One region of the Halomonas hibernica genome, then DNA from elsewhere that is predicted to be linked to it. Evidence: predicted binding sites of a transcription regulator. Region 1 holds the regulator's gene; the other holds the start of a gene.
What was found. The regulator sigma-54, encoded in region 1, starts transcription at its own class of promoters, with help from an activator protein. The targets are predictions, from matches to a motif close to TGGCACNNNNNTTGCTNT.
Positions count from the first base shown of each region.

Region 2: atzF (allophanate hydrolase) is a predicted target of sigma-54. The motif match lies at 3,541-3,558, and genes of this name have one in related genera.

Region 1 is NZ_VIFN01000001.1:403,349-415,025, reverse strand. Features, by position in the region: gene FKN99_RS01940 (BolA family protein) at 1-114, opposite strand, end outside; gene FKN99_RS01935 (STAS domain-containing protein) at 211-543, opposite strand; gene FKN99_RS01930 (MlaC/ttg2D family ABC transporter substrate-binding protein) at 540-1,196, opposite strand; gene mlaD (outer membrane lipid asymmetry maintenance protein MlaD) at 1,223-1,687, opposite strand; gene mlaE (lipid asymmetry maintenance ABC transporter permease subunit MlaE) at 1,704-2,504, opposite strand; gene FKN99_RS01915 (ABC transporter ATP-binding protein) at 2,504-3,325, opposite strand; gene FKN99_RS01910 (KpsF/GutQ family sugar-phosphate isomerase) at 3,581-4,567, shown strand; gene FKN99_RS01905 (KdsC family phosphatase) at 4,604-5,146, shown strand; gene lptC (LPS export ABC transporter periplasmic protein LptC) at 5,146-5,718, shown strand; gene lptA (lipopolysaccharide transport periplasmic protein LptA) at 5,727-6,218, shown strand; gene lptB (LPS export ABC transporter ATP-binding protein) at 6,228-6,977, shown strand; gene FKN99_RS01885 (RNA polymerase factor sigma-54) at 7,101-8,513, shown strand; gene hpf (ribosome hibernation-promoting factor, HPF/YfiA family) at 8,612-8,920, shown strand; gene FKN99_RS01875 (PTS sugar transporter subunit IIA) at 8,925-9,395, shown strand; gene rapZ (RNase adapter RapZ) at 9,463-10,395, shown strand; gene FKN99_RS01865 (HPr family phosphocarrier protein) at 10,438-10,707, shown strand; gene pmbA (metalloprotease PmbA) at 10,718-11,677, opposite strand, start outside.
Region 2 is NZ_VIFN01000002.1:232,647-239,315, reverse strand. Features, by position in the region: gene urtC (urea ABC transporter permease subunit UrtC) at 1-209, opposite strand, end outside; gene urtB (urea ABC transporter permease subunit UrtB) at 213-1,823, opposite strand; gene urtA (urea ABC transporter substrate-binding protein) at 1,908-3,227, opposite strand; gene atzF (allophanate hydrolase) at 3,599-5,440, shown strand; gene uca (urea carboxylase) at 5,455-6,669, shown strand, end outside.

The sequences.
Region 1 (11,677 bases):
TTCAAAGGCGTCACCCACCGCAATCACCTGAAAATTACAGCCTTCGCCCTGGATATGAAAGTCACATCCGTCGATACGGGATTCAAGCAGTGCTTTTACCTCATTAGGTTGCATGAGACAGGAAACTCCTTCAGGTCGATGTGAATAGTACTAATAAGGCAACATAATAAAGAAAAGCGACACGCTTGGCGATGCCAAGGGTGCCTCCCCCTAACGGGCGAGGGTTGGCGGATGAATAAGGGATTCAATTTCTGAAAGAAGCGCTAAGCGTTCAAGGGGCGCTGAAAGGGTCACCGCATTGACGGTAATGCTGCGCGACTGACAGGTACGCATCCATTCAAACAGCACACTTATAACCGCACTACTGGCTTTATGGACGCCATTAAAATCAAACGTAACATCACGTTGCTCTGTCGCCTGGAGCCATTTTTTACCCGCGGCGGCAAGCTCTGCCGCCGCGTCCATGCCAACATCGCCCGTAACGCACAATGTATTTTGCGAAGCCTTGAGGCTTAGCTGGGACAGTGACAGTAAACGTGTCACGCATCGCCCCCCTGCTCCAGCTCGTCGACACCAATTTCAGGTGCCCAGCCACGAATAACCGCATCATAGTCACGATTGTTTTCGCGCATTGCTTGGTCAAACTGGTTGCGGAACGTCAGGCCCAGGTTAATACCGTTAACAATCACGTTCACTACGCGCCATTCACCGTCAGACAGGCGCAGGCTATAGCTCACCGGATAGACCTGTCCGTTATTGGCCACCACTTCCATATCGACACTTGCCTGGTCTTCGTAACGCTGACCGCGCTGATTATTCAACACCCGCAGCTCACGATAATCGAACGTTACCAAGCCACGTGCATACGTATCAATCAAGGTCTGGCGAAACACGTTTGCAAAGCGACTGCGCTGCTCCGGGGTCGCGTTACGAAAGTAGCTTCCCATCACGCTGGCACCGATATAGCGAAAGTCCGCCACGCCTTCAAGGCTGGTGTCGACCAACGCTTCAAGCTCACCCATATGATTGGCGTAATACTCCCTCTTGCCCTCGATCTCTCCCATCAGAGCATTGACGTTTTCCCGAACCATCGCTTCAGGCGACTGGGTTTGCGCATGCGCCTGAAGCGGTAAGATCAGTACCAACATCATGAACGCAAAAAGCCAGCGCATCGGCGTCAGTGTCGTGTTTCGCATTACATTCACCTCTACTAATAGAATATTTAATTACTCGCCATATTGGATACAAATTGCTGGATTAGTTCTTCAAGCACCAGCGCAGACTGGGTGTCACGAATGGTATCGCCATCTTCAAGCACTTCAGGGGCGCCACCCACGCTTAAGCCAATATACTGCTCGCCCAACAGGCCAGAGGTTAAAATGGCGGCTGTTGTGTCCTCGGAGAGCTGCCCTTCCAAGTCATTATCCAGGCGTAGCGTGACCCGAGCGTCAAACCAATCGGTATCTAAATTAATCGACTCCACGCGCCCAACGGTCACGCCCGCCATGGTGACTCTAGAGCGCGGCTTTAATCCGCCAATATTGGAGAAATTGGCGTCAAGGTGAAACGTTTCAGAAGAGCTAGCAAGGCTTAAACCACTGACGCGCAGGCCCAGAAAAATCAGCCCAACAATCCCCGCCAGCATAAATAGACCCACGCCAAATTCCATTGTTTTACTGCGTTTCATGAAACCACTCCACCTATTAAAGGCCGCCGAACATTACGGCGGTTAATACAAAATCAAGCCCCAATACTGCAAGCGATGAATAAACGACGGTGCGCGTTGTAGCCCGCGAAATCCCTTCAGACGTCGGCATTAAGTCATAGCCTTGAAACACCGCGATCCAGGTAACAACGACTGCAAAGACAAGACTCTTGATGATGCCGTTACCTACATCGCCGATAAACGATACGCTGGCCTGCATGTTGCTCCAGTAAGAGCCTTCAAAAACGCCAAGCCACTCCACACCGACCAGGTAGCCACCCCAAATACCCACGACGCTAAAGCCAACCGTTAGAATGGGCAGCGAAACGAACCCAGCCCAGAGCCTGGGCGCAATAATTCTACGCAGTGGGTCTACGCCAATCATTTCCATACTGGTTAGCTGCTCGGTGGCTTTCATTAAGCCAATCTCAGCGGTGAGTGCCGACCCTGCCCGCCCGGCGAACAGCAGCGCAGCGACAACCGGCGCCAATTCCCGCAGCAAGGAAAGCGCAACCATTTGCCCTAACGCCTGCTCCGCGCCAAAGTCGACCAAAATAGTGTAGCCCTGCAGCGCCAGCACCATGCCAATAAAAAGTCCCGATACGATCACAATCGCCAGCGAGAGCACGCCCACAAAATGCATTTGACGCAGCCAGAGGCTCCACCCTTCACGAGACGGCACGCCGACCGCTGACTGGCCAAGAAATAGCCCGGCACGGCCCAGCGCTTCCATTACATCGCACCCTTTACGCCCCAAACGGGCGATATAGCCGATGCCTTGTTCAAATTTCGACTGCATTACCCTGCCCTTGTCGCGGTAACGGGGCCAAGAATATCGCTATACAGCGTCTCGGCGGGATAGTGAAATGGCACAGGGCCATCTGGCTCGCCATGAACGAACTGGCTAACGCGTGGGTCCTGGTTGGCATTTAGCGTTTGCGGCGTTCCCTCAGCGACGACCTGACCATCAGCGAGAAGATAGAGATAATCGGCGATGCTTAGTGTCTCTTTAATATCGTGAGAAACCACCACCGAGGTAAGCGCTAGTGCCTGGTTAAGCCGTTTAATCAACTGCACCAGCACGCCCATGGAAATAGGATCCTGCCCGACAAAAGGCTCATCATACAAAATGAGCTCCGGGTCTAACGCTATTGCCCGAGCCAGCGCCACGCGCCTGGCCATACCGCCCGAAAGTTCTGCAGGCGTTAGGTGACGAGCCCCGCGCAGCCCCACCGCTTGAAGCTTTAGCAATACCAGATCTCGAATCATGGCATCGGGCAGGTCGGTATGGACGCGCAAGGGAAACGCGACGTTCTCGAACACATCCAGGTCAGAAAACAGAGCGCCGCTTTGAAACAGCATGCCCATACGTTTACGCAATGCAAACAGCGCTTTTCGCGACAGCCGATGAACGTCCTGGCCATCGACGATAATACGTCCACGATCCGGCGTTAGCTGACCACCAATGAGTTTTAGCAAGGTTGTCTTGCCGGTACCGCTAGGCCCCATAATGGCGGTGACGTTACCCTGAGGAATAATCATGCTGATTCCACGAAAGATCTCATGGCTCCCACGTGAAAAATGCACGTCTTCAATTTCGATGAAGGGAACGTCTGTCATGGGTTCGTTGACTCCCATTGTTACTTAATAGTAGCGGGTGCGTTTATCGGTTGGATATTCTACCGTTTAAAAACAGCGTTTTCTAAATATTCTCGAACATCAAGCTTGGCTTCAATGGCACTTATGGCAAGGCGTGCGTTCCAACCCACCCTAAAAACCCGTTAAAGCGCTATGCTTATAGATGCCCACAAAATGGTATTCTTGTCAGTTAATCGCACTACGTTTGCACTGTATTTCTATTAAAACGAGATGTTCATGCCCCAGCCCTCACCCACTGTTAGCCCGTTGCGTGAAAGCGCCCTACGCACGCTGCAAATAGAACAAGCCGCCATTGGCGGTCTTCAAGGCAAGCTTGATGAAAGCTTCGACCGTGCATGTGAATTGATGCTGGCGTGTCAGGGCCGGGTCGTCGTGACGGGAATGGGCAAGTCTGGCCATATAGCAGGAAAGCTGGCCGCCACGCTTGCCAGCACCGGCACACCTGCTTTTTTTGTTCACCCTGGTGAAGCTAGCCACGGCGACCTGGGGATGATTACACGCAACGACGTAGTCCTGGCACTTTCAAACTCCGGAGAAACCGCCGAAGTGACAGCGCTACTGCCTCTGTTAAAACGGCTAGGCACACCGTTAATTAGCATGACAGGCCGCCCTGGCTCAACACTTGCCAAACATGCGGATGCTCACCTGAACAGCGGTGTTGAGCGCGAAGCGTGCCCTCTGGACTTGGCCCCCACAAGTTCCACGACGGCCGCCCTTGCCCTGGGCGACGCGCTTGCCGTTGCGCTACTTGAAGCACGCGGATTTACCGCTGATGATTTTGCCTTATCGCATCCCGGTGGCAGTCTGGGAAAACGACTGCTATTGCGCGTTAAAGACCTTATGCATAGCGGCACACGCTTGCCGCAGATAGCACTAGGCAGCCCGCTGCGTGATGCGCTCTTGGAGATTACCCGCCAAGGGTTGGGATTTACCTGTGTTGTCGACAGCGAAGGGCGACTTGCAGGTGTTTATACCGATGGCGACTTACGCCGCACCCTCGACCAGTTTCATGATCTGCGTAAAGTAACCGTGGACGATGTAATGACCCGACCCGGCAAACGCATTGGCCCCGACCTACTGGCCGCCGAAGCGGTGCGCATCATGGAAGATAGCCGTATTACTGCGCTAGCGGTCGTCGATGACGAACAGCGACCCATCGGGGCGCTCCATATGCACGACTTGCTTGCCAGCGGCGTTATCTAACCACTTTACCCAACAGTTTACTAACAAGGAGTCTCTATGGCCCTCCCCACTGCGCTACTTGACCAGCTTCGCCATGTGCGACTACTTGCCCTCGATGTTGACGGTGTGCTCACCGATGGACGGCTATACTTTCAAGCCGATGGTATCGAGATCAAAGCCTTCCATACACAAGACGGCCATGGCTTAAAGTTGCTTAAACGTGTGGGCATTCATGTGGCGTTAATTACAGGACGCGACTCCCCCATGGTGAGCCAGCGTGCTGCGGCGCTGGGAATTAACCTTGTCCATCAGGGCTGCGAAGATAAGCTCACTACTTTGAAAGCGCTGTGCGAGCGCCTCAATCTGAACCTAAGTCAGGTGGCTTACTGCGGCGATGACTTGCCTGATCTTGCGCCTATCAAACGCGCAGGCGTTGGCATTACGGTACCCAACGCACCCGATTACATGCATACCCACGCTGACTGGATTACCGACCGCTTGGGTGGTCACGGCGCCGTACGTGAAATTTGCGATACATTGCTTGAAGCGCAGGGCCACTGGAGTACTGTTCTTGAGTCGTATTTGAATGGTCGCGTGTAATGTTTCAAAGGACCAAGAAACGCGTCGGGTTAGCGGCCCTGGTGATCGCTTTAGGGGGGCTGCTGGTATGGCTGGACCCACGCGGTCCGGAAGACCGGCCCGTTGACGAAGAAGCGCAGGCTGAAGAGCCTGGCCACGTGCTGGAAAATGCCGAGATCACGCTGTTTGGTGAAACAGGGCATATCCAGCAGTCGCTGGCCGCGCCTTTATTGGTTTACATACCACAAAGCACCCTGGCCGAAGTCACTCAACCCGAGGCGACGCTGTTTGATAGTGATAACCGAGAGTGGCTCGCTCACGCCAACGAAGGCGTTCTGAACACGGCCACCCAAGCGCTAACACTGTCTGGTGATGCACGGCTTCTGGCGCCTACAGAAGGCTGGCAGCTTGATACTGAGTTATTACATTATGATGGGGTAGCGCGTCATGTCTGGAGTGAGGCGCCCGCCCTGTTTCAGCAGCCACCTCAACGAATGAGCGCATCACGTATGGATGTTTGGCTTGATGATAGCCAGGTCCGACTAACCGATAACGTCCGCGGCCATCACCCCCCCGCAACACAAAATCCTTAGGAGTCGCTATGAACGCTTTTATTCGCACCGCGCTTTTCGCCCTTGCGGTGCCGCTATCGGCAGCGGCCCAGACAAGCCAAGCCCCTATTGAAGTAGAAGCCGACCAGCTAGACCTTGATCAGCGTGCAGGCACTGCCGTTTATTCAGGCGATGTCAATATTCGCCAAGGCAATATGCAGCTACGTGGTGATCGCGTTGAAATTATCCGTAACGATGCGGGTGAGCTTTCTCGCGCTATTGCCACCGGTGAGCGGGCCTATCTACGCAATCAACTCGATGATCAGGACGCGCCGATGGAAGGATGGGCACGCCGCGTGGTTTATCACGTAGCAGAGCGGCGTGTAGAGCTTATTGACCAGGCCGAACTGACCCAAGCGGGCGATCAGTTTACCGGTGGCCGCTTGGAATACTTCATTGACCGCGAAGTGGTGCAGGCACGCTCCGATGTAAATGGTAGCGAGTCGCAGCGTATTCGTATGACGCTTCAGCCAGCGCAATAGGAGCCAACCATGTCTATTGCGGAAGCACCGCCCATAAAAACTCTTTACGCCAATCACTTGGCAAAAAGCTATAAGCGCCGCCGCGTGGTTAAAGACATTAGCCTAGAGATTGCTCAAGGCAGCGTGGTTGGCCTGCTTGGCCCTAACGGCGCGGGTAAAACCACATCATTTTATATGATTGTGGGCCTGGTGAAGTCTGATGCGGGTACGGTGCGTATCGACGAGCAAGACTTAACCCGCGTTCCCATGCACGAACGCGCGATGGCCGGCATTGGCTATCTACCCCAGGAAGCGTCTATTTTTCGCAAGCTATCGGTTGCGGATAACATTATGGCGATTCTGGAAACTCGCAAAGATCTGGACAGGGCAGGACGAGAGCAGCGGCTTGAGGCCCTGCTTGACGACTTTCATATTACCCACATCCGTGACAGCTTGGGCATGAGCCTTTCCGGCGGCGAGCGGCGGCGCGTCGAAATTGCCCGCTCCTTGGCCACAGAGCCCGCGTTTATCTTGCTGGATGAGCCGTTTGCAGGTGTCGACCCCATCTCGGTTGGTGAAATCAAGAGCATTATTCGCGCCTTAAAACAGCGCCACATTGGCGTGCTAATTACTGACCATAACGTCCGAGAAACACTGGATATTTGCGATATCGCCTATATTGTCGGTGACGGCCATATCATTGCTGGCGGTAGTCCTCAGACTATCCTTGATAACCAAAAAGTGAGGGAAGTTTACCTGGGTGCTGATTTTCGCCTATAAATTTAATTTCACCGCTAAACAGTGATCTGCAGTAAAAATTTTATCAGTGGCATGCTTATTGCACTTGCACAACAACATGACTCGCACTAGGGTGAAGCTTTCCGATTAACGAGTGGTTCTCAGATGGTCATGAAAGCTTCTCTCCAATTGCGTATCGGTACGCAGCTGACCATGACACCTCAGCTGCAGCAAGCGATTGCACTGCTACAGCTATCGACATTGGATCTACGTCAGGAAATTCAGCAGGCGCTGGATGCCAACCCAATGCTGGAGCAGGAAGATGAGTTCGGCGAGCAGGCGACCGTCGAAACACCCGGCGAGGAGTGGTCAGAAAGCATTCCCGAGGAACTCTCTGTCGATAGCGACTGGTCTGATACTTACCAGGACATGGGTAGCTCTGGCAGCAGCGAAGGCCCCGATTTTGAACGCCAGGCCGCGGGACAAAGCCTGCATGGGCATCTCCTTTGGCAGCTGGCGATGACCGATTTTACGGCTCGTGAGCAGCTAATCGCCGAAAGCCTGATTGATGCACTGGATGCCAATGGCTACCTGACGCAGCCGCTCAACGATATCCGCGATGGGTTACGTGCTCAGAGCATCGAAGGTCTCAGCCAGCGAGAGTTGGAGACCATTCTGATGCGCTTACAGCAGTTCGAGCCAACGGGCGTCTTCGCCCGTGACTTGCGTGAATGTTTGATGCTTCAGCTAGCAACGCTCCCCGACGACACGCCCCTACTGGTTCCCGCGCGCCGATTGGTTCGTCAGTTTCTAGAAGCGCTGGGCAAAAATGACATGCGCCTATTAAAGCGCCGCCTAAGCCTGGACGATGAGCAGCTAGACGATGTGATCGGTCTGATCCGAAGCCTGGACCCACGCCCAGGCAGTGCTTATGGCGCCACCGACGATAGCTACATCACGCCCGACCTGGTTGTACGTCATGATCATGAAGGCTGGCACCTGGAGCTTAACCCTGAAGCCCTGCCCCGGCTGCGCATCCAGCCCGACTACGCCAGCTTAATCAAGCGTGCAGACAAGAGTCAGGATAACCAGTTTTTAAAAGAGCACTTGCAAGAAGCGCGCTGGCTAATCAAAAGCCTGTCCAGCCGCAACGACACGCTTCTACGCGTAGGACGCGAGATTATCACTCGCCAAATCGGTTTTTTAGAGCACGGTGAAGAAGCGATGAAGCCGTTGATTCTTGCCGATATTGCCGAGGCGGTTGAGATGCACGAATCAACCATTTCTCGGGTCACCACACAAAAATATATCCATACCCCACGGGGCGTCTTCGAACTTAAGTACTTTTTCTCAAGCCAAATTAGCGGGCAGGATGGCGCAGACAGCCACTCAAGCACCGCGATTCGCGCCCGGCTTAAAAAGTTGATTCAAGATGAGCCTCCCGGCAAACCTCTTTCGGACAGTCGTTTGGTGACATTACTGGGAGATGGCGGCATCACAGTGGCACGCCGTACGGTGGCGAAATATCGTGAGTCGCTGGGCATTCCCTCATCAAGTGAACGTCGTCGTTTGCGTTAGTCGTTACAAGAGAAATGGCAAAACTCGCGACAGGGGCTTTGCAACACCGTAAAAAGGGTTACAATCGAAATTCAGTCCGATGGATAAGGAGCACGTCAATGCAAGTAAATATCACGGGTCATCATGTAGAACTGACTGACGCCTTGCGTGACTACGTTAATGAAAAGCTTGAACGCATCGAACGTCATTACGACCACATCACCACGGTACAAGTCACCTTATCTATTGAGAAGGAGCGCCAACATGCCGCGTGCACCCTTCATGCGGCAGGCGCCGACCTACATGCCGACGCCGAAGATGTCGACATGTACGCCGCTATTGACGCCTTAGCAGACAAAATTGATCGTCAACTCGTTAAGCACAAGGAAAAAGCACAAGCTCGCGCCCAAGGCGCTGGCGTGCGTTAATTCAATGACGTTGGAAACCATCCTCCCCCCGGAGCGCGTACTTTACGACGTGCCCGGGGGCAGCAAAAAGCGGGTGCTGGAGTTTTTCAGCACCTTTATCGCTCAAAATACACCCAGTCTGGATAGTCAGGAAGTTTTCAGCCGACTGATCGGCCGGGAACGCCTTGGCAGCACGGGGATCGGTAACGGCGTCGCCATCCCCCATGCGCGCAGCCCACATTGCGTTACGCCTATTGCGGGTTTTTTAAAATTATCAGAACCTATTGATTTTGATGCTATTGATGGCGACCCGGTCGACCTCGTCTTTGTGCTGCTTGTTCCCGAAGAGGCTGACGACACGCATTTGTCGCTTTTGGGCCAAGTGGCCACCATTATGAATGATGCGAGCACACGCCAGGCATTACGCAAAACCAGCAGCCAGCGCGATTTGCTTGACCTGCTGATGAGCAAGATTCGCGAACAGGCCGCTCCATAATCGCCCATAACGACTAACACGTTTTCATGCGTTATCCCTTTTATACGTTCAATCAGAGAGAGCCACTATGCAACTGGTGATTATTAGCGGCCGCTCTGGCTCTGGCAAGTCAATCGCTTTACAAGCGCTGGAAGATATTGGCTATTACGCCATTGATAATCTCCCTGCCATGTTGCTTGGTTCTTTGGTTGACGAACTCCGTGACGAGGGTGAGCGCACACATCTAGCGGTCAGTATTGATGCCCGCAACCTGCCAGCGGCGCTTGAGCGTCTTCCCGTACTGCTTGAAGAGCTGCGCGCGCGGCCTATAGATTGTCAGGTTATCTATCTAACCACCGATTCACGTATTTTACTTGAACGCTACTCTGCGACACGGCGACGCCATCCGTTAACGCGCAACAGTGATATGACGCTTGAAGAGGCAATAGAGAAAGAGGAAGAGACGCTCAACGAAATACGTGATTTGGCCGACCTGCGGATTGATACATCACGCTTATCGGTCCACGACCTGCGTCGGCGCATTTCAGACCAGGTAGCCCACCAGCGCAAGGACCAGCTAACACTCACCTTTGAGTCGTTCGGCTACAAGCATGGCGTACCCATGGATGCAGATTTAGTCTTTGATGTACGCTGCCTGCCCAACCCTTATTGGGACCCAACGCTACGCCAGTACACAGGACGTGATGCCACGATTATTGCGTTTCTGCGCGGCTACCCGATTGTCGAAGAGATGAGCCATGATATTCAGGCAATGCTTGAGCGCTGGCTGCCTGCTTACCAAAATAGTCAGCGCAGCTATATGACGGTAGCTATTGGCTGTACCGGCGGGCAGCACCGTTCTGTGTATATTGCCGAGCAGCTGGCGCAAAAGCTGGCACCGCTCATCGGCGAAGTCCAGTTGCGTCACCGAGAATTGGAGCTGCAATACACGCTACGAGGAACCCGGGCAGAGCCACTGACGGCTTCTCCATTTTCCGAGCAGACGCCCAGCCCTACGTAAACGCTTACGCCTAATGACACCACTCGGAAAAAAGGACCCAGGGTGCCAGAAAGAACCTTAACACTGACCAATCAGCGCGGCCTACATGCTCGCGCCGCCACAAAGCTGGTGAAGTGCAGCCAGCACTACTCCGCCAGCATACAGGTGTATAAACAGCAGCAAATGGCTGATGCAGCCAACATCATGTCGCTATTGATGCTAGCTGCACCCTGCGGCACCCAACTGCGGATTTGTGCGGAAGGTGAGGATGCCGAACAAGCGCTTGATGCAATCCAAGCGCTGTTCGACGCCCGCTTTGACGAAGATCAGTAGTACGGCTTTTTTAGCTACCGGCGACAGTCATCGCATCCACTAACCAGCTGCCCGTATGGATACTGCCGCGCGTATCGATATCACTTCCGATACCGACAAGGCCTGAAAACATACGCTCAAGATTTCCAGCGATGGTAAATTCTTCAACCGGATACTGGATTTCTCCATTCTCGACCCAGAAGCCCGCCGCACCACGCGAGTAATCCCCGGTTACGCCGTTCACGCCTTGGCCCATTAGTTCGGTAACCCAAATGCCTCGACCCATCGTTTTAAGCAGCGCATCACGCGTCTGCAAGGGTGCGTCTAAACGCACGTTGCGGGCACCGCCAGCATTCCCCGTGGTTTGCATGCCCAAGCGACGGGCACTGTAGGACGAAAGCATATAGCTTGCGATACGCCCCTGTTCGATAAAGCGGTTATTACGTGTCTGCACACCTTCTCCATCAAACGGCGTACTGGCGGTCGCTCCTATTTCCATAGGGCGCTCTTCCAGACTAAACCACTCAGGAAATAACGGAGTGCCCAAACGGTCACACAAGAAAGAGGATTGGCGATACAGCGCGCCACCCGCCAATGCGCCCAATAAATGCCCAACCAAACCACTAGACAGCGAAGGATCAAACAGAACGGGAAAGGTGCCGGTTGGCGGCCGCTTGGCACCTAACCGACGCAGCGTACGGGCCGCAGCCTCGCGCCCTACTTCACCCGGGTCGCGCAAATGCTGAGGATTACGCGCAGAGGTATAGTCGTAGTCCCGCTGCATACCGCCTTCATCCTGAGCAATGAGCATGCATGAAAGGGAGTGACTACTGCCTTTTTGGGTACCTAAAAAACCATGGCTGTTAGCATAAACCCGTACGCCCTCACCGCTTGAAAGCGACGCGCCTTCTGACTGACTAATACCCTCAACATCGCGACCCGCCTGCTCGCAGGCAAGCGCAAGGTCGATTGCTTGCTCAGTTGTCAGCGC
Region 2 (6,669 bases), on a different contig from region 1:
GCCACGGCCAGCAGCGCGTAGCTTAGGTACTTGCCAAACAGGTTCACCGTGTAGGCGTTCACATGCAGCGGGCTGCCTTGAGGCAGTGCCACGTGGAGTACCGTCACGACCAGCAGCGCGGTGAACAGTACTCCTAAAAAGACCTGTGTGGCACGCTCACCAAACGGGCGGGTTAGCCAAAACTGGCTTGAAGGTAGTTGTGACATCATGGGTTAGCCCTCCGCAGCCCGGCCCTTCTGCGGGAAGAGTCCACGCGGGCGTTTTTGAATAAACAGAATGATAAAGACCAGCACGATAATCTTGGCGAGTACCGCGCCCGCCCAGGGTTCCAGCACCTGATTGATCACCCCCAATGACAGCCCGGCCACGAGCGTCCCCCAGAGATTGCCCACACCGCCGAACACCACCACCATGAACGAGTCGATGATGTAGTTCTGGCCGAGGTTCGGGCCGACATTGGTAAGCTGGGAAAGCGCCACGCCGGCAAGGCCGGCTACACCAGAGCCGAGTGCAAAGGTCAGGATATCCACACGGGTCGCGCGAATTCCCATGGAGCGTGCCATAGCGCGGTTCTGGGTCACGGCACGTACTTCAAGGCCCAGGCGGGTGCGGCGCATGATCAGCATCAAACCGGCAAACACCACCAGCGCAAAACCCAGTACCACCATGCGGTTTATGGTCAGCGACAGCGCGTCATTGATAATGAGCGACCCGCTCATCCACTCCGGAGTAATTACCGTGCGGTTGAGCGGCGAGATCACCGTACGCACCAGCTGCTGCAGGATCAGACTGATACCGAAGGTGGCGAGGAGCGTCTCCAGCGGGCGGCCTTTCAAAAACTGAATCACGCTGCGCTCAATGGCAACCCCCACCAATGCGGCGACCAGAAAACCTGCCGGAATAGAGAGAATCAACGCCAGCCCCGGCTGGCCGGGCAACAGCTGTTGCATCATCCAGGTAGTGTAGGCGCCCAGCATCATCAGCTCACCGTGGGCCATGTTGATGACGCCCATCACGCCAAAGGTAATCGCAAGACCAATGGCGGCCAGTACCAGCACTGACCCCAGGCTCAAGCCAAAGTAGAGCGTTTCAACCCCACGGTTGATTTTCAGGTTCTGTTCCACGCTGGCAAGCGCGGCGCGGGCGGCATCCGCAGCTACGGTGTCGTCGCCATTGGCCGCACGACTTAGCGCAACTCTAGCGCGTGGATGAAGGCTTCCGGTTAGCGCTTCGATACCCGCCATTTCACCCTGCTCAGCACGGTAAATGGCGACCGCTTGGCTCAGCCGATAACGTACCTGGCTATCCTTTTCTTCCAGAATGAGCGCATTGATGGGTTCAAGCAGCTCACCATCGACTTCACCCAGCAAACGTTCGGCAGAGATACGGCGGCGATCCAGATTGGGCGAGTAAAGGTCCACCACAGCAATCGCGCTGCGCAGCTGGTTTCGCAGGGCGTTATTGATGCCCATGCGGTCCAGGTCGCGGCGTGACATCTCACCCAGCGGTTCATTCGTCAAGGCGTCGGCCACCGGCCACTCTCGGCCACTGTTATCGAGTACGACAACAAACTGACCATCGTCGGCACGCTGCAAGCGGCCATCCAGCAGAGCCTGCAGCCAATCACGGGCGCGCTCGTCGTCGCTTTGCAATATGGCGGTAATCGCCTCGCCTTTATCGCGGTAGGAATCGACATCCAGCGCCTCAAGAAGCTCAAGCGCGGCGTCATTATCAGAAGTATCGGGGCCTGTCTGTGCCTGTACGTTGAGTGTTATGCCCAACAACACAGCGCACAAAAACCCCCAGGAAAGGAAACGCCTCATGGGGTTGTTCCTTTGGTGGTCAAGGTGGAGAGTTAGCGTGCTCCCTTGCCGCCCGATCAGGCGGGCGGCAAGGGGTGGCCAGTATTATTCGGCGAGCGCCGCTTCGGCTTCTTCAGTAGCGGTGCTGCCACCGCATGAGCCGTTCACAACGTTGAAGTTGCCGCACTCCATGGGCTTGCGCCAATCGGCAATCAGGTCGCGCGAGCCGGGCAAGTAGTCGGACCAGGCATCGCCGGCAACGGTTGAGGGCGTTTGCCAGACGATATCGAACTGGCCATTGTCCTGCACTTCGCCAATCAGTACCGGCTTAGTGATGTGGTGGTTGGGCATCATCGCCGCATAGCCACCCGAGAGATTGGGCACACTCACGCCGATAATGGCATCCTTCACCGCGCCTACATCGGTGGTACCCGCTTTACGCACCGCCTCGGCCCACATGTTGAAACCGATGTAATGGGCTTCCATTGGGTCGTTGGTGACCGCTTCTTCATTACCGGTGTGCTCAATCCAGGCGTCGATAAAGTCGTAGTTGTCATCGGTATCCACGCTCATGAAGTAGTTCCAGGCAGCCAGATGGCCAACGAGCGGCGCAGTGTCGATACCGGAAAGCTCCTGCTCACCTACCGAAAACGCAATCACTGGAATATCAGCGGCATCAATACCCTGGTTGGCAAGCTCGCGGTAGAACGGCACGTTGGCGTCGCCGTTGATGGTCGAGATCACCGCGGTAGACTTGCCCTCTTCACCGAAGCGACGAATCTCGGAGACGATGTTCTGCCAGTCGGAGTGGCCGAAGGGCGTGTAGTTGACCATGATGTCGTCGCCTGCCACGCCGTGCTCATCTTTCAGAAACGCTTCGAGAATGCGGTTGGTGGTGCGCGGATAGACATAGTCGGTACCCACCAGAGCAAAGCGCTCAATGCCGACTTCGTTAATCAAATACTCGACAGCGGGAATCGCCTGCTGGTTGGGCGCGGCACCGGTGTAGAAAACATTTTCAGACGACTCTTCTCCCTCGTACTGCACCGGGTAGAACAGCAGACCATTGAGTTCTTCAAACACCGGCAGCACCGCTTTACGTGATACCGATGTCCAGTTGCCGAACACCACGTCTACCTCATGCTGGGCCAGCAGCTCGCGGGCGCGTTCGGCAAACAGCGGCCAGTTGGAGGCCGGGTCCACTACCACGGCTTCCAGCTGACGACCCAGCAGACCACCGGCTTCGTTCTGCTGCTGGATCAGCATTTCAACAGTGTCTTTTAACGTCGACTCACTGATAGCCATGGTGCCAGAAAGGGAGTGAAGGATACCCACCTTGATAGGGTCATCATTGGCTGACGCATGAAACGATACCGAAAGGGCCAGTGCAGAAAGACCCAGCAGTGCCTGTTTTTTCAAGTTCATGTTTCGCATCCCCAAGCTGCAAGCGGGCAGCTAGATATTTGTCATTAATCAGGTGTACTCAATTGCCTGAAAGCGCCTGTAACTCGTCCTGCACATTGCACGATGCGTTCCACACTTTAAAAAAACATAAAAAATTCAAACATATAAAAAGTATACAAGTTACTTTACAGGAGTTTTCCATCTTTGATTCAGGGTCTTAAAGCACTTCATTGGTGCTAAAGCGGTCTGATTCGCACGATAAAAGTGCATAAAAACTGTCCATTTTTATCCTTTTATCGCCAAGCTTCTGTTTTTAAAACATTTAGCGTTTTCTTGGCCTGTGGTTTGCAAAATGACTTGTATACAAGACCATGGATAACCAAGGGCCAAACATGATGACCACACGCGGCTGGACACTCGAACAATGGCGGCAGGCATATAACGAGGGCGCAACCCCGGAAGCCTTACTCGGTGAGTTGATCACGCAACTGGCCAAACCTGACAGTACCGACAATGCCTGGATTTCACTTCTCGACCAAGAGGGGCTGGCTCATGCCCTGGCAGCACTTCAAACACGCCTGGACGAGGCGGACGGCAAGATAGACAAGCTGCCGCTTTACGGCATTCCGTTTGCGGCGAAAGACAACATTGATGCCGCCGGGTTTGCCACCACGGCGGGCTGCCCGGCCTATGCCTATCAACCCACCCGTGACGCTGCTCTGATTGATAAGCTGCGCACCGCGGGCGCAGTACTCATCGGCAAGACCAATCTGGATCAGTTTGCCACCGGCCTGGTGGGTACCCGCTCTCCGTTTGGTGCCGTGGCCAATAGCTTCAATCCTGAAGTGGTGAGCGGCGGCTCAAGTTCTGGGTCGGCGTCCGTGGTGGCACGCGGGCTAGTGCCGTTCTCACTGGGTACCGACACGGCAGGCTCCGGTCGCGTGCCCGCCGGCTTGAATAACCTGGTCGGGCTTAAACCCACCAAAGGCCTGTTCAGCATCGATGGGGTGGTACCGGCGTGCCGTTCGCTGGACTGTGTCTCCATCTTCTCGTTGACTGTCAATGATGCCGGGCAGATCGCCGAGCTAATGGCCGGCTTCGAGCCTGCCGACGCTTTCTCACGCAAGGCGCCAAGCGCCCTCCCCCTGGATGCCCCGGCCATACGCCGTCCTGGCCCGCTAGCCAAGCTTGCCATTCCCCAGTCGCCCCAGTTCTTCGGCGACGTGGTGGCTGAAAAGGCATGGCAAACGGCCGTGGAAAAATGGCAAAAGCTTGAAGGGGTAACGCTCGTCGAACTTGATTTTGCCCCCATGCTTGAACTGGCCGCCCTGCTTTATGAAGGGCCGTGGGTAGCAGAGCGCCACGCCGCCGTGGAAACCTTCATGGCCGAACATGCCCAGAACATGAATGACGTGGTGCGCGGCATTATTAGTAACGCGGGTAAATACAGCGCCACCGATACGTTCAAGGCGCAATACCGCAAGGAAGAGCTGGTTAGGGTGATCGATAATCTTTTGGATGATATCGATGGCCTGTTAGTCCCCACCGCCCCTACCGCGCCCACTATCGAAGCGGTTAATGCTGACCCGGTAACGCTCAATAGCCAGCTCGGCACCTATACCAACTTCGTTAACCTGGCCGATTTTTGCGCATTGGCGGTACCCGCCGGGTTCCGCGACGATGGACTGCCTTTTGGCGTTACCTTGGTGAGCGGCGCCTGGAAGGATCGGGAACTGCAGACCCTGGCCAGCCGCTGGCTAAATGCCCACCCGACGCCGCTGGGTGCCACTGACCAGGCACGCCCGCCGGAAACCGTTCATACCACCCTTGCCGTCCCCACCGTTCAGGTCGCTGTGGTAGGCGCTCATCTTTCCGGCATGCCGCTGAATACCCAACTGACCGAGCGCCATGCCTGGCGCGTGGCATCCACGACAACGTCCGCCAATTACCGCTTGTTTGCCCTGCCCAACACCGTACCGCCCAAGCCCGGCCTGCAGCGCGTTCACGAAAACGGTGCCGCCATCATTGTTGAAGTATGGGAAATGGCCGCGTCGGAATTTGGCTCGTTTGTCGACCTGATCCCCGCGCCGCTGGGTATCGGGAGTGTCGAGCTTGCCGACGGCCGCTGGATCAACGGCTTTATCTGCGAAGGGCATGGAACCACAGATGCTCAGGATGTCACCGAGTTTGGTGGCTGGCGTGCCTATATCAAGGCGCAAACCTCCCACGCATAACGAGGCTATGACTCATGTTCAACAAAGTATTGGTTGCCAACCGCGGTGAGATTGCCGTACGTACCAACCGCACGCTTAAGGCGCTCAGTGTCGGCAGCGTTGCTGTCTATTCCCATGAAGACCGCCACAGCCTGCATGTGGAAAGCGCCAGCGAAGCCGTGGCCCTTACAGGCAATGGCGCCAGCGAAACTTACCTGGATAAACGCCAGATTCTGGATGCCGCCCGAAAGACCGGTGCGCAGGCCATTATCCCCGGCTACGGCTTTCTGTCTGAAAATGCCGACTTCTCCGAAACCTGTGAGCGTGAGGGCATCGTCTTTATCGGCCCCACGCCCACACAGATGCGCGAGTTCGGGTTAAAGCACCGTGCCCGTGAGCTGGCCGAAGCAGCAGGCGTGCCGCTAGCCCCAGGCAGTGGGCTGCTCGACAGCGTGGAAGAGGCACTGACCACCGCTGAACGCCTGGGTTACCCGGTCATGCTCAAAAGCACCGCAGGCGGCGGCGGAATCGGACTGACCCGCTGCAATAGTGCCAAAGAGCTGCAAGACGCCTTTGAAACCGTTCAACGCCAGGGCAAAAATTTCTTTAACGACAGCGGCGTCTTTCTTGAGCGCTTTATCGCCCGTGCCCGCCACGTGGAAGTCCAGATTATCGGCGATGGCCACGGCAACGTAGTGGCATTAGGTGAGCGTGACTGCTCACTGCAACGCCGCAATCAGAAAGTCGTGGAAGAGACGCCGGCCCCCAGCCTGCCCACGGCCACCCGTCAAAGGATGCTGGATGCGGCCGTGGCGCTGGGTGAATCGGTCAACTACCGTTCAGCGGGTACCGTTGAGTACATCTACGACGCCGAGCGTGATGAGTTCTACTTTCTGGAGGTCAACACCCGACTGCAGGTAGAGCACCCAATCACCGAAGCCGTGACCGGCCTTGACCTGATCGAATGGATGCTCAAGATCGCCGCGGGCGACCACCTGGACCTGGCTAATTTTACGCTCAGCTTGAGCGGTGCGGCCATGGAAGTGCGCATCTATGCCGAAAACCCGTTAAAGGATTTTCAGCCCTCGCCCGGTGAATTAACCGACGTACACTGGCCCGGTGATGGCGTGCGTATCGACACCTGGGTCGAAAATGGCAGCCAGGTATCCGCTCACTACGACCCCATGATCGCCAAGCTGATCGTGCATGGTAACGACCGCGCGGATGCTCTGGCCAAGCTGCGTAAAGCA